One region of the Streptomyces sp. MCA2 genome, then DNA from elsewhere that is predicted to be linked to it. Evidence: riboswitches for the same ligand, from Rfam matches in the RefSeq annotation. Region 1 holds a riboswitch; the other holds the start of a gene.
What was found. Region 1 has a riboswitch for cobalamin ahead of M8I34_RS02445 (CoA-acylating methylmalonate-semialdehyde dehydrogenase). Riboswitches for the same ligand answer to the same signal wherever they lie in the genome.

Region 1 (7,134 bases):
GCGGGGCGAAGAAGCGGGCCACGTCGTCGTCCGTCACCTCGGTGAGGGTGGCGGGCGTCCAGCGCGGCGTCCGGTCCTTGTCGATCACCTGCGCGCGGATGCCCTCCACCAGGTCCGGGGCGGACAGTGCCGCGCAGGAGACGCGGTACTCCTGTTCAAGGACTGCCTCCAGCGGTCCCAGGCCGCGCGCCTTGCGCAGTGCGGCCAGCGTGACCTTCAGTGCGGTGGGCGATTTGGCGAGCATCGATTCAGCTGCCGCCTTCGCTTCCGGGGCGCCGCTCCCGAGGAGCCGGTTCACGATCTCCTCGACGGTGTCGGCGGTATAGCTGTGATCGATCCACTCCTGGTGCGCGCCCAGTTCACCGGGGGGCGCCTCACCGACGAATGCGGGGAGTACGTCGGTCACCTCCCTCACGGCAAGGGCCTCGCTCAGTTCCGGCAGCCGGTGTGCCGGGACGAAGTGGTCCGCGAGCCCGCACAGCAGCGCGTCCGCAGCTCCCACGGCCGTCCCGGTCAACGCCAGATGGGTGCCCGACTGCCCCGGGGCCAGAGACAGCAGATAGGTACCGCCGACGTCGGGCACGAAGCCGATGCCGGTCTCCGGCATGGCGATCCGGGAGTGTTCGGTGACGATGCGGACGCTGCCGTGCGCCGAGACGCCGACTCCGCCGCCCATCACGATGCCGTCCATGAGGGCCACATAGGGCTTGGGATAGCGGGCGATCCGGGCGTTGAGCCGGTACTCGTCGCGCCAGAAGGCAGCCGAGGCGTCGCCGCCGCCTCCACGTGCGTCCTCATAGATCCCACGGATGTCACCGCCGGCGCACAGACCGCGCTCTCCGGCTCCGGTGATCACCACGGTCTCGACCGCCGGATCGTGCTCCCATGCATCGAGGGCCGTGGCGATCCTGTGCACCATCTCGTGGGTGAGGGCGTTGAGGGCCCGGGGCCGGTTCAGGGTGATACGCCCCGTGCGGCCCTCGACGGCCGCCAGTACGGTGTCCTCGTTTCCGCTCATCGGACGACCTCCGTGAGCCCGCGGGCCACGATGACGCGCATGATCTCGTTGGTTCCTTCCAGGATCTGGTGGACCCGAAGGTCGCGGACGATCTTTTCGATGCCGTACTCGCTGAGATAGCCGTAGCCGCCGTGCATTTGCAGTGCCCGGTCGGCGATGGAGTAGCCGGTGTCCGTGGCGAACCGCTTGGCCATGGCGCACAGCTGCGGCGCCTGCGGGTCGTCACGGTCCAGCGCGTCGGCGGCCTGCCGTACCAGGGCGCGGGCCGCGGCGAGCTCGGTCGCCATGTCGGCGAGCCGGAACCGGAGCGCCTGCGCGTCCAGGAGAGGAGCGCCGAACGCCTCCCGGTCGGCGAGGTAGGACAGGCTGCGGTTCAATGCGTTCTGCGCGCCGCCCAAGGAGCAGGCGGCGATGCCGAGGCGGCCGCCGTTGAGGCCCGACATGGCGATGCGGAAGCCCTCCCCCTCGGCCCCGAGCAGGCGGTCGGCCGGGATGCGTACGTCGTCGAGGATCACCTGCCGGGTGGGCTGCGCGTTCCAGCCCATCTTCTGTTCATTGGGCCCGAAGGACAGTCCAGGGTCGTCCCGTTCGACGACGAACGCGGAGATCCCGTCATGCCCTCCCCCGCCGGTGCGCGCCATCACGACATAGACCTGCGCCGCGCCTGCTCCGGAGATGAACTGCTTGACTCCGTTCAGGACGTAGTGGTCGCCGTCGCGTTCGGCGCGGGTGCGCAGTGCCGCGGCGTCCGATCCGGCGCCCGGTTCGGTCAGGCAGTAGCTGCCCAGCGCCTCCATGGAGCACAGATCCGGCAGCCGGCGGACGCGTTGCCCCTCGTCGCCGTACCGGTCGATCATCCAGGCGACCATGTTGTGGATGGAGAGGTAACCGGCGATGGACGGGCAGCCGGTCGCCAGGACCTCGAAGATGAGTGCCCCGTCGCTGCGGGTGAGGCCGGAGCCGCCGGATGCCTCGCGCACGTAGACACCGCCGAGGCCGAGGCCGGCGGCCTTGCGCAGGACATCGACGGGGAAGTGCTTGTCGCGGTCCCAGGCGACGGCGTGCGGCGTGAGGTGTTCCTCGGTGAAGTCGAGGGTGACCTCGGCCAGGGCGAGCTGGTCCTTGGTGAGAGTACTGTTCATCGGGCTCATCCCATCGTCGGGATGGTGAAGCTCGCGCCCTCCTTGACCCCGGAGGGCCAGCGCGAGGTGACGGTCTTGGTGCGGGTGTAGAAGCGGATCGCGTCCGGTCCGTGCTGGTTCAGGTCGCCGAAGCCGGACCGCTTCCAGCCGCCGAAGGTGTGGTAGGCGACAGGGACCGGAATCGGTACGTTGACGCCGACCATGCCGGTGTTGACGCGGCGGGTGAAGTCACGGGCCGTGTCCCCGTCCCGCGTGAAGATCGCCACCCCGTTGCCGTACGGATGCTCGCTGGGCAGCCGCAGTGCCTCCTCGTAGTCGGCGGCGCGCACCACACAGAGGACCGGGCCGAAGATCTCCTCCCGGTAGATCCGCATCGCGGGGGCGACCCGGTCGAAGAGCGAGGCACCCGCGAAGAACCCGTTCTCATACCCGGGGAGTGTGAAGTCGCGCCCGTCTACGACGAGTTCGGCTCCTTCGGTGACGCCGATGTCGACGTAGCGGCGTACCCGGTCGAGGGCGTCCCGGCTCACCAGCGGACCGAAATCGGCGTCCGGGTCATCGGAGGCACCGATCCGCAGCATGGCGATACGATCCTTGAGGCGGGCGACCAGGCGATCGGCGGTGTCCTCCCCCACGGGAACGGCAACGGAGATCGCCATGCAGCGTTCGCCGGCCGATCCGTACCCGGCGCCGATCAGGGCGTCGACGGTCTGGTCGAGATCGGCGTCCGGCATCACGATCATGTGGTTCTTGGCGCCCCCGAAGCACTGGGCGCGCTTGCCGTGCGCGGCGGCGGTGGCGTAGATGTCGGCGGCGATCGGGGTGGAGCCCACAAAGCCGACGGCTTGCACGCGGGGATCCGCAAGGAGCGTGTCGACCGCCTCCTTACCGCCGTTGACCACATTCAGCACACCGGGCGGCAGACCGGCCTCCAGGAAGAGTTCCGCGAGCCGCAGCGGTACGGACGGATCGCGCTCCGACGGCTTGAGGATGAAGGCGTTGCCGCAGGCGATGGCCGGCGCCGCCTTCCACAGCGGGATCATCGCGGGGAAGTTGAACGGGGTGATGCCGGCCGTGACACCGAGCGGACGGCGCAGCGAATGGACGTCTATACCGCCGCCCGCGTTGTCGGTGAATTCCCCCTTGAGCAGATGGGGGATCCCGGCGGCGAACTCGACGACCTCCAGGCCGCGCTGAAGGTCACCGTGCGCGTCGGCGACGGTCTTGCCGTGCTCGGCGGAGAGCAGCCGGGCCAGCGACTCCCGCTCCCCGTCGACGAGTTGGAGGAACTTCAGCAGGACCCGGGCGCGGCGTTGCGGATTCCACTCGCCCCACTCCTGCTGTGCCGACTCGGCGTCGGCGATTGCCCGCTCGGTGTCGGCCCGCCCGGCCAGCGGGACACGGGCCTGGACCAGGCCGGTGTTGGGGTCGTACACGTCGGAGAAGAGCCCCGACGTTCCCGGTGCATGCTTGCCGCCGATGAAATGTGTCAGTTCACGGACCATGAGAGCCTGCTCTCGTCAGGTGCGATCCGGGGATGGCACGGCAGGCCGCAGACCACACCCGGTGGGGTGCGCGTACGGGCAGGCCGTGGGACGCGAAGGCCGAAGAGCCGTCGCGGAACTAGGGGTTGGCGTGCGCCACCGCTTGCTCCGCCGGATCACCTGGGTCGTGGGTACGGACCGGTGCCATGCGTGTCTGCTCCATCCTCGTGGACAACACGGAACACCCCGCGGCCGGTATCCTGACTCCCGGATCAGCGCGCGCCCTCCGGCCTTCCCGACGGACTTCTCCGTCAGTGGCCTGTCCTGCTCGAAGAGCACACTTCCCGGTCACAGTGGCGGGACCGCGCCGGATTCACGCCGGCTTCCCTGCACCGCGGGCCTTGCCCACGAACATATAGTTGGACGTCCTAGTAAGTCCACCCCGCCCCGCCGCACCAGGGGACCCAGGCCGTTTCTTTCGGGTCGTCGTGCGGTCCAGATGTGGATGGTTGCGAGGTGGGGTGCTGCTTGGTGGAGGGTGGCGGTCTTGTCGAAGGCCGGCAGGCGGCCTCCGGCACGGCCCCGTCGTCTGCGGTTCGCGAACCGGTCTCCCGGTGGAGGCCCAGGGCACGACTACCTTCGGCACCAACCACCTCGACGGCGCACGCACCTCGGAACGCCTGATCGCCGATGAACTGGCCCACCAGTGGTTCGGCAACAGCCGACCCGGGCATTAGCTGATGTTCGACGACCGGCTCTACGAGAACACCCCCAGCCGGTGCTGCGTCAGGAGGTGTCCGGCGACCCCGCCGTCACGACCCGACCGCCGACGGAACCGTGAGGTCCCAAGGCCCCCGAAGGGTGCTGGTGGGCGGGAATCCTCAGCGCAGGCCGCGTGGCGACGGGGCTGCTCCGAAACGAGAGCGGACACTCACCCAGTACGACCGATTCAGACGCATTTATTCATGCTGGAAGCGTGACGCAGGAGGAGATCCCGGTGGAGCTGAACCTGACGGACAAGGTCGCCGTTGTCACTGGAGGCAGCAAGGGCATCGGGCTGGCCGTCACCGAGGCACTCGGCCGTGAGGGCGCGCGCGTGGTGGTCGGCAGCCGTACGGAAACCACTGAGCTGGCAGCCCTGCGCGAGCGATACGACGTCACCTTCCACTCCGTGGATCTGGCCGACGCCAACGGTGCCGACACGCTGGCCCAGGAGGCAGCAGACCGACATGGCCGGATCGACGTGCTGGTCAACAACGTCGGCGCCACCAACCCACGCTCCAGCTTCCTCGACGTCGATGACGCAGCGTGGACGCACGCCCTCAACATGACATTCCTGAGCGCGGTGCGCGCCAGCCGTGCGTCGTTGCCACACTTGCTGGCCCACGGCGAGGGCGCGATCGTCAACATCAGCTCGGTCAACGCCCGCCTGCCGTTCCCCATGGTGGTGGACTATTCAGCGGCCAAGGCCGCCCTGAGCAACCTCACCAAAGCTCTGTCGGAGGAGTTCGCTCCCCGTGGCGTCCGCGTCAACGCCGTCGCTCCCGGCCCCGTACGCACCCCGTTCTGGACTGCCCCCGGCGCCTTCGCCGACACCGTCGCGGCCAGTGCGGGCGGCACGGCACAGGAGGCCCTGGACCAGGTCGTACCCCAGCAGATGGGCATCTCCACCGGACGCATCACCGAACCCCAGGAGGTGGCCGACCTCGTTGCCTTCCTGGCCTCCCCGCGTGCCGGCAACATCACCGGCGCCGAATTCGTCATCGACGGAGGCCAGATCAAGACCACCTGACAGGGGCTCGGGCGAAGGACGGTGGGCAGGTCCGTTGCCGCCGAGGAAGCCAAGACGGGCGCGATCGCCCACGCCACCGACCGAAGCGGCCGTTCGCCGACCGGGACTACAACTACGACACGTATCGCAGTCTGCTGTGGGAGCGGGTATCAAGCCGCCAATGGCTGCCACCGGCCGCCACCGAGGTGGCTTCGCAGACGTTGTGGCAGAGCCGCTACGCGTGTGCATATCCAGATGTTCAACGGGTCAGCCGGACACCGGGGCGAGATCGGCGGCGCCGAAGGAGACCGAGAACCGCTCGCACCAGATCACGACGCTGCGGAGCTTCGACAGGTCCGTGCCGGCCGGGACGGTGTAGTTCTGGCTTCCGAGGTTCCCCTTGAGCTTCCCCAGCGCGACTGCCCCGTCATCGAGCCCGGCCTTGGCCGCATCGGCGGCCCGGGCCGAAAGATAGACGCGTACATCCGGCCCCTCGGAGGTCTTGAGGTCCTCCAGCCGCAGCACTTGGCCGCCATCCGCCAGCCGGACCGTACGGGCGGTGCCACTGGTGTCGTGCTCGTGGGTGACGAAGCGGCCTTCGGCGAGGTCCTTCGGTCTCGTGCTCTTCATCGACGGTTCCCCGCCCTTCACTTCGGGGGCGGATGCCGTGGGCAACGCCTCGTTCACCGTGGTGTCGGTGAACGCCTTCCAAGGCTGGAAGAGATAAAGCCCGATTCCGGCGACGACCACCAGCACGAGAAGGAGGGGCACGACGGTACGGCGGGACACTCGGGACACCAGGGCCTCCTGAAGGGGACAGGGGGCCGACCGCTATCGGCGGGCCCCTCATGCGTACAGCAAACCCGCAGCCACCCCGTCGGGGCGTGGGGAAGGGCGCCTCGTAAGACACCGGTAACCAGTCAGGCCCGCAGTCCCGGCCGGGCTGCGGAGGGAGCGGCCCATGGTCAGGCCCTAGGTTCCGCATGGTTGTCCTCGCCCCGCCCCGCCCCCGCTCTGGGAGGCCTTGGAGGTGTCCGAGGGGTCGCGTAACTGCTGAGTGTCCTGACCGTTCCGGTCGCTGTGGGGCGGGACGCCTGTGGCTATGGCTATGACCTTGGCTGTCGGGCCTGTCGGGCGCTTGTAGGGCCTGTCGGATGCCCCTGCTTCCGCAAGCGGCTGGGCGTTTTCTTCCCAACTAGGCGGCTACGCCTGCCTCTTCGGGTTCTCCTTGACGTCCTTCCCCTCATCACGCCCCTGTTAGCCGGACGTTAGTGGAGCAGCAGCCTCGCAACAGTGGCCCAGACCAAAGTGGGTGACGTACCGAAGAGCCAACGACACCGACTGCCCCGGGGGACACCACATGAGCGCCACCACCACCGCCCGTACCGCTCGTCGCCGCACGCTGCGCATTGCCGCCGCGGCCCTGACCGCAGCCGCCGGCCTCACCCTGACCGCCTGCTCCGGCTCGGACGCCGCCGGCGCCAAGCCCGCGGGCCGCACGGACACGGGCGTGGCCGCCGCAGAGTCCGGCGGCGCGGGCTCCTCCGCCGGGGCCCAGGGCTCCGATGGCCAGGCGGGCCCCGGTGCCGAGGTCGACGCCAAAGTCGACGCGAAGGTCGAGGCCAAGGCGGGCGCTGCGGGCAAGCAGCCGGGCGGCGCGCAGGCGGCTACCGGTGGTGGGTCGGGCTCGGGCGTCCAGCGCTGCCACACCTCCGGCCT
Region 2 (7,134 bases), on a different contig from region 1:
GCCTGACGCTGCCGGCCGCGGGTGCGGTCGCGGCGGGCGCCGCGTTCCTCGCCGGCCAGGGCAACTGGGGCGTGGCGGCGGTGGCGATCCTCGCGCTGGGCATCTGCGGCGCGATCTGGGCCGCCTCCCGGCGCAAGCCGATCGACCACACCAACGTCAACGAAGGCCCGGCCGTCGAGCCGGCCGGCGTGGTGACCACCGCGCTGCGCAGTGTCTCCCCTCCCCCGGCAGGCCAGCCGGCCCCGGTGGCCGACGCACCGGAAACCGCCGAGGTGCCGGCCCCGGCATCCGGCACCGACACCTCCACGACATCCGCCCCGCGCGCCAAGGCCGCAACGGTCTCCCGCTAGCTGTCATCACCTGAAGGAACACCATGAGCATCGACTGGGCAGCTCTCGGCCAGGTCTTCGGCGTCACCCTCGTGGTGACGGTCGGGATCGTGGGCCTGTTCACCGTCGGCATCGTCGGCACGTCCCGCAAGCCGCAGCAGGAAGGCGGCGCGGTCGCGCTCGCCGTGCCGGGTACGGGCGCGCGGGCCGGTGCGGTGGCCGCCTTCGCCCTGTGCGCGGCGGCCGTGGCCTATGGCATCTATCTGATCGTCGCCGCCTGACCCTGCCGGAGACGGCAGCGGGCAGCGACGACGGACCGGGCGAGGCGCCCGGCGGACCACGGCATCAGCCGTCGTCCGCCGGGCGCCTCGTCGCTGGTACACCGCGGCCGCCGAGCGCGTCATCGGCCTCCCTGGCCAGCCGGTCGGCGATGGCCGTGCCGCCGCGGCCGTTGAGGAAGGCGGACACCCCGAGCTGAACGACCTTGCTGAAGGTCTGGTAGTGGGCGCTGCGCGGGCGGGGTTCGGCCGCCAGCAGCGCCTCGTGCAGGGTGCGGGTGTCGGGCCGCGGCTCCGGCTGCCCGGCGGCGCCGTGCTCGCCGCGCTCCGCACCGCCCCGCGGCGGGCAGCGCGGCGCCTCGGCGCTCTCCCGGTACGCCGATTCGCGGGTCGCCGCGAACCCCCGCTCCAGCAGACAGCGCTCACTGCGCGGGCCGGTCAGCGCCTCGATCAGGGACCGGGCGCCGGCCGGCCGCTTGCTGCCGGCCGAGATCGCGAGATTCTGGCCGCCCAGTACGGACATCCGTTTGCCGTCGCTGCGGCGGGCCGGCAGCTGGGTGACGTCGAACTGCTCGCCGGGGGTGAGCTTCTCGGCGACCGACGCGTACTCGACCGGCCAGTTGCGCATGAACAGGGCGCGGCCGTCGGCGAACCAGCGGCGGCTCTCCGTCTCGTCCATCGTGGTGGCCTCGTGCGGCATGATCGAGTCGAGCCGGCCCTTGAGGTCGGTGACGCCCTGCTGGAGTGCGCCGACCTGCTCGTCCTTGGTGAAGCTGGTGGCGTCGGGGTCGCCGCCGTTGGCCCAGGCCGACTCCAGGGTGTTGACGGTCAGCCCTTCGTAGGGGCGTAGCTGGGCGACCATGCCGTACATCGTGGGGCGCTTCTTGTGGTGCCCGTCTGCCTCGTCGGCGGCCTTGCGGTTGTAGTCGTCCGCCACGTCCTGCGCCGTCTTCTCCAGCTCGTCCCAGTCGGACGGGACGGGACGGCCGTACTCCTTGAGGAGGTCCTTGCGGTAGTAGAGCAGTCCGGCGTCGGTGTTGAAGGGCACTCCCCACACCTTGCCGTCGTACTCCACCGTCTTGGCCACGCTGTCGAGGAAGTCGCCGTCCAGCTGGGTGGCCCAGGGACGGATGACGCCCGCCTCGGCGAACTCCGCGGTCCAGGCGACATCGAGGTTCAGCACGTCATAGCCGCCGTTGCCGGACTGGCCCGCCGCCAGCAGCTGGCTGCGCTGGCCGTCGGCGGTGTCCGGGAGCCGGACGATCCGTACCTCGCGGCCGTGCTCCTTCTCCCAGGCGTGGATCAGATCCTGACGGATGCCGGAGCTGCTGAGGTCGCTGCCGGTGGCAAGGACGATCGCGCCCTGCTCCGGGAGGGTCCGCTCCTCCCCCGTACAGCCGCCGGCCGCCGGCAGCAGTGCCAGAGCGACCAGCGTGGCGGCCGCCCTGGTGCGCGGGGTGGTCATCGGTCCCCCTTCGTGGCCGTGCCGATGGAGGCGATCCGCCCGGCCAGGGTGTCGACGGCCTGCGGACCGCCGGGCACGCACTGGCCGTGGGAGGCGTCGGCCAGTTGCTGGAGGGCGAAGGTGTCACAGCCCGATCTGCCCATCGCCAGTGCCAGGATGGGCACGCGGGGCCCCTCCTTGACGAGTGCGCTGAGGGTGCGTTCCACGCCCGCCGCGCGCCCGGCGCCCGCGCCGTCGTCCTGATCGAGGATGAGCACGATGGCCTTGTTGGTGGCCGAGGACGTCTTCATCTTCCGCACGGCGCGGGTCAGCGCCTCCTCCATCGCGGCGCCGTGGTCGACCAGTTCGCCGTGCGGGCTGCCCGCGATCCGCTCCAGCGCGGCCTTGCCCGGGGCGGGGTCGGCGCTGCCGAGCGGGACCAGCTCGCGTACCGCGTCACGGTCCTCGGGATGGGCGCGGTCCGGGAAGGTCCACAGGCCGTAGGTGTGCCGGGCGCCGACCAGTTCCACGGCGCGTCCGGCAGCGCTCAGCGCGATCGGGAGCTTGCCGCCGTCCGCCATGGAGGTGGAGGCGTCCATGAGGATCAGCAGCTGGCTGGACCGCTGCGCCTTGTCGTAGCCGTCCAGGACCCGGGAGACCTGTTCCGGGGCCGCGGTGAAGGGGACCGTGGCGGCGAGGGGGCTGACGTCCGCGCGGCTGTCGAGCAGCGGTGAACCCTGCCGCGGGCCGCTGTCCCGCACTCCGCGGTAGCCCTGCGCGGTCAGGGTGCGCTGGCCGCCGTCCCGGGCGCGAAGCCACTGCGCGAAGCCCGCCACGGCGGCCTGCCGCGGGGTGGCGTCCGTGGCGCCCTGCCAGTCGACGCGGACCAGGGGGTGGTCGAGCGCGGGGACGTTCGCGGGGTAGTAGGCGACGTAGCGGGCGCGCAGCGGGAGCGGGGCGTCCAGGGCCGGGCAACTGCCGGTGGCGCGGCCCAGGTTGTAGTCGGCGAGGGACTTCTCCGACACCAGGGGCGCGGACCTGGTCCGGTCGACGGAACCGGCGGCGTCGGTGTCGGGCCGCAGCGAACACAGCAGTTCGGTGCTGCCCGCGTACTGGCTGCCCGGGGCGGCGAGCCGCTCCTCGGCGTGCCGGGCGAGGGTGAGGTCGGGCGCGCCCGTTGCGGTGCCCGAGCCGTCGTGGGCGAGGTAGAGGCCGAGGGTGTGCAGCAGACCGGTGCCGGACAGCACGGGGCTCGGCCGCAGGAGCTTGAGGTCGTGGTGGGTGCTGTCGGTTCCGGCGAGCAGCTCCTGCCAGGAGGCGCCGGCCGGTTCGACGTCGTCCAGCCGCCGGCGCGCCGGGATGCCGACGACCAGGGGGGTGTAGGCGACCGGGGCGGCGTAGTGCAGGGTCGCGGGGGAGCCCGTGGCGGGCATGCCGCGGCGGGCCTCGTAGTAGTCGGCGGTGGATTCCGGGATCCAGATGTCGGGCTGCGGTCCCGGCCGGTGGAGGGGGTCGATGCCCTGGTCGCCCGGCCGCTCCTTGCCGGTGCCGTGTGCCTCGCCCTGCCAGCGGTCGGCGGCCGCGAAGCCCTGGTCGACCTGGTCCTTGGCGGCGGAGTACACGGTGATCTGGGCGCGCCGGCAGCCGTCGGGGAGGTCGCCCTCGCCGCTGAGGGGCCGGGTGTTGGCCTGGGACATCTCGTAGTCGAAGGCCGCCTGGCGCAGCGCGGGTTCGGCCTCGGGGGCGGTGAGCAGCCGCAGTTCGAGGGCGGGCGGGCAGGGCGCCGCGCCGTCCGCGAGCTGGAGCAGCACGACGCCCGTGGTGGCCGGGACGAAGATGATCGCCAGGATCAGCAGGAGTCTGGGCCAGTGCCGGAAGTACGACTTCAGCCAGCGGCGTAAGCGGATCCGCAGCGGGGTCGGCGGGCGGTCCTCGGGAGTGGCGAAGGACAGGATGACGTCGTCGACGGTGTTCTGCTTCGCCGAGCGCGGCTCCCAGACATCGCCCATCGGCGTCCGTTCACCGGCCAGTTGCTCGCGCAGTGCCCGGACGAGGTCCTCGAAGGTGACGAACCGCTTGCCGGGGATGCCCCGTTCCAGGGTCTGCACCAGGGCGCGGGTGAAGACGCTGCCCCCGGTGGGCTCCTCGCCGCTGAAGATACGGCGGTTGGGCTGCGCGGCCATCAGCAGCGAGGTGGGGTTGCGGCAGGAGTGGAAGGCCTCGCTCGCGTTGCCGGCGTAACAGCACTCCAGGACGATCACGATCCGGTCGGCCCGCGCGTTGTCCAGATAGGACAGCACGGTGTCCTGCCAGGAGACGGTCTTGTGACGCCGTTCCGAGGCGCCGACCATCAGTTGCAGATTGCCGCCGTCGCGGCCCACCCGGCCGTGGCCGGAGAAGTACACCAGCAGCAGCCCGCGCGCCTCCTGGACGACGGTGTCCAGCGCCTGTTCCACCTCCCAGGGCTCCTGAGGCCGGCAGGTGACGACCTCGCCCTTGGTGAACAGATCGGTGCCGGGGGCGAGCAGGGCCCGCTCCAGTTCCCGGGCGTTGTCCTTCACCGCGGGGAGCGGGCGCAGCGTGCGGTAGTCGTCGACACAGATCAGCAGCGCCCGGTTGACCTTGCCCCGTGCGTCGTATTCGGACATCCGGCTCAGTCCCCGGCGGTGCGGCCGCTCCCGTCTGCCGGGCTGCCGGGATCGGGGTGTTCGGGGGCCACGGCGCCCGGGCCCGCGTCGCCGAGCGCGCGCAGGTCCCCGTCGCCGCTCCCGACCGCGACGGTGGGCCGCTCGCCGGTGTCGCGTTCCTCCCGGCGCCGTCGCAGCCACTCCTGAAGGGCGATGGTGAGACTTTTGGTCATCTCGGCGGCGACGGCGCCGACGATGACCAGGATCAGGTCGTCGACGCCGACGGCCATGTCACCGGGGCCGTCGTCGCTCTCGTCCTGCGGCCGCGGGCGCAGCAGCCAGTCGTGGCGGCTCCGGTCCAGCCACGGTTCGCGCTCCAGCCACGCCTTGAGGTCCTCGATGTCCTGGTCAGGATTGTTCGTGCCCGTGATCCTGATACGGATCTCGTGGCGGTCAGCGCTCTGCGGCATCCCCCGGCCCCCTTCCGGCGGCCCCGTCGCCGCCGTGCACCAGATAGTGACGTGAGATCAGGGGCGGGGGCAACCGTCTGTGACGTGGCTGCCACGCTGTGGCGTGCGCCACAGCCCGTGCCACAGGACAGCGTCGCAGGTCAAGGGTGAGTTGACGGGCATTCGCGGGGCGTGGTGGACTGCCGGAGCCATTCGGCGACAGATGAGGAAGTCCGGTGAGAATCCGGCGCGGTCCCGCCACTGTCACCGGGGAGCGTTCCTCCAACGAAGGCCACGGTCCGCCTCGCGTACGTCCGATGACGTACACCGGGACTGGAAGGCCGGAGGACTCGCCGATCCGGGGAGCCAGGAGACTCTTGTCGCCGTCACGTCGAGCCAGGGCGCGGACCCTGAGTGAGGACATACCGCCATGCCCGGCCGCCCTGCCAGATCTCCACTGCCCGCTGCCGCAGGGGCCCTTCGAGGCATGACGGACGTCTGATCCGATGCGCGGCGAACACGCGGGATATGTGTGTGGCGCGGCCCTCGGCTTTCTCGCCGACCTGATCGCGGCGGACCCCCGGCGCGGCCATCCGGTGGCCGCCTTCGGCCGGGCCGCGGGCGCCGTCGAGCGCCGGCTGTGGCGCGATCACCGCGGATACGGGGCGGCGCATGCCGTGGTGTGTGCGGGCGGTGCCGCCGCCGGCGCCGCGCTGCTCCAGCGTGCCGTGCAGGGCGCTGCCGTTTCCCCGTCCCCCCTCCGCAACGGCGCCCGGGTCGCACTGACCGCGGCGACGGTCTGGGCCGTGCTGGGCGGCACCTCGCTCGGCCGGGAGGCGCGGGCCGTCGGCGGGGCGCTGACGGCGGGTGATCTGGACGTGGCACGGGAGCGGCTGCCGCATCTGTGCGGGCGCGATCCGCAGGCGCTGGACGGGCCGCAGATGGCCCGCGCGGTGGTGGAGTCGGTCGCCGAGAACACCTCCGACGCGGTGGTGGGCGCCCTCGTCTGGGGCGCGCTGGGCGGGGTGCCCGGCCTGGTGGCGTTCCGGGCGGTGAACACCCTGGACGCGATGGTGGGGCACAAGTCGCCGCGCCACCTCCGCTTCGGCTGGGCCTCGGCCCGGCTCGACGATCTCGCCGGCTGGCCCGGCTCCCGGCTGACCGCCGCACTGACCGTGCTCGCGGGCCCCGACCGGCGCGGTGCGCTGCGGGCCTGGCGGGCGGACGGCGGCGCGCACCCGAGCCCCAACGCGGGCCCGGTGGAGGCGTCGTTCGCGGGCGCGCTGGGCGTACGGCTGGGCGGCACGCTGGCGTACGGCGGGCGGGTGGAACACCGTCCGGTGCTCAACGAGGGGGCGCCGCCGGTCGCGGTGGCCGACATCGAACGGGCGGTGCGGCTCTCGCGCCGGGTGAGCGCGCTGGCGCTGGTGACGACGGTGGCCGCGCGGCCGGCGTTCGGCGCCGTGCGGCGGGCCCTGCTGCGTACGGCCCGCCCGTCCGCAGGTGCAGTGACGCGCAGGGCCGCGGGTGCGGTGGCGCGTACGGTTCACGACAGCCGGGGTCCCGGCGCATGAGGAGGACCCGGTGAACGGGCGGTTCAAGGCATCCGGAGGGGCCGTCGGCGGTGGCCTGTTGGTGGCCGGTACGACGTCCGACGCCGGCAAGAGCGTGGTGACGGCGGGCATCTGCCGCTGGCTGGCCCGGCAGGGCGTCCGGGTAGCGCCGTTCAAGGCGCAGAACATGTCGCTGAACTCGTTCGTCACGCGCGAGGGCGCGGAGATCGGACGGGCCCAGGCGATGCAGGCCGCCGCGGCGCGGGTGGAGCCGACCGCGCTGATGAATCCCGTACTGCTCAAGCCCGGCAGCGACCGCAGCAGCCAGGTGGTGCTGCTGGGGAAGCCGGTGGGTGAGCTCAGCGCGCGGGGGTACTTCGGGGAGGCCGGGGGGTCGTCCGCCGGGAAGGCGCTGTATGCCGGGCGCCGGGAGGAGTTGCTCGGCACGGTCACC

Region 2: linked by a shared signal. The riboswitch ahead of M8I34_RS31145 (cobalamin biosynthesis protein) and the one ahead of M8I34_RS02445 (CoA-acylating methylmalonate-semialdehyde dehydrogenase) in region 1 are both predicted to bind cobalamin.

The regions. Positions count from the first base shown of each region.
Region 1 covers NZ_JAMJFM010000002.1:137,743-144,876, forward strand. The annotation lists gene M8I34_RS02435 (enoyl-CoA hydratase/isomerase family protein) at 1-1,018, opposite strand, end outside; gene M8I34_RS02440 (acyl-CoA dehydrogenase family protein) at 1,015-2,160, opposite strand; gene M8I34_RS02445 (CoA-acylating methylmalonate-semialdehyde dehydrogenase) at 2,166-3,665, opposite strand; cobalamin riboswitch at 3,877-4,063, opposite strand; gene M8I34_RS41195 (hypothetical protein) at 4,259-4,381, shown strand; gene M8I34_RS02450 (oxidoreductase) at 4,642-5,436, shown strand; gene M8I34_RS02455 (DM13 domain-containing protein) at 5,683-6,213, opposite strand; gene M8I34_RS02460 (DUF4232 domain-containing protein) at 6,776-7,134, shown strand, end outside.
Region 2 covers NZ_JAMJFM010000048.1:4,962-12,095, forward strand. The annotation lists gene M8I34_RS31120 (inorganic phosphate transporter) at 1-350, shown strand, start outside; gene M8I34_RS31125 (hypothetical protein) at 374-610, shown strand; gene M8I34_RS31130 (extracellular solute-binding protein) at 675-2,072, opposite strand; gene M8I34_RS31135 (caspase family protein) at 2,069-4,699, opposite strand; gene M8I34_RS31140 (hypothetical protein) at 4,705-5,148, opposite strand; cobalamin riboswitch at 5,351-5,504, shown strand; gene M8I34_RS31145 (cobalamin biosynthesis protein) at 5,634-6,701, shown strand; gene M8I34_RS31150 (cobyric acid synthase) at 6,712-7,134, shown strand, end outside.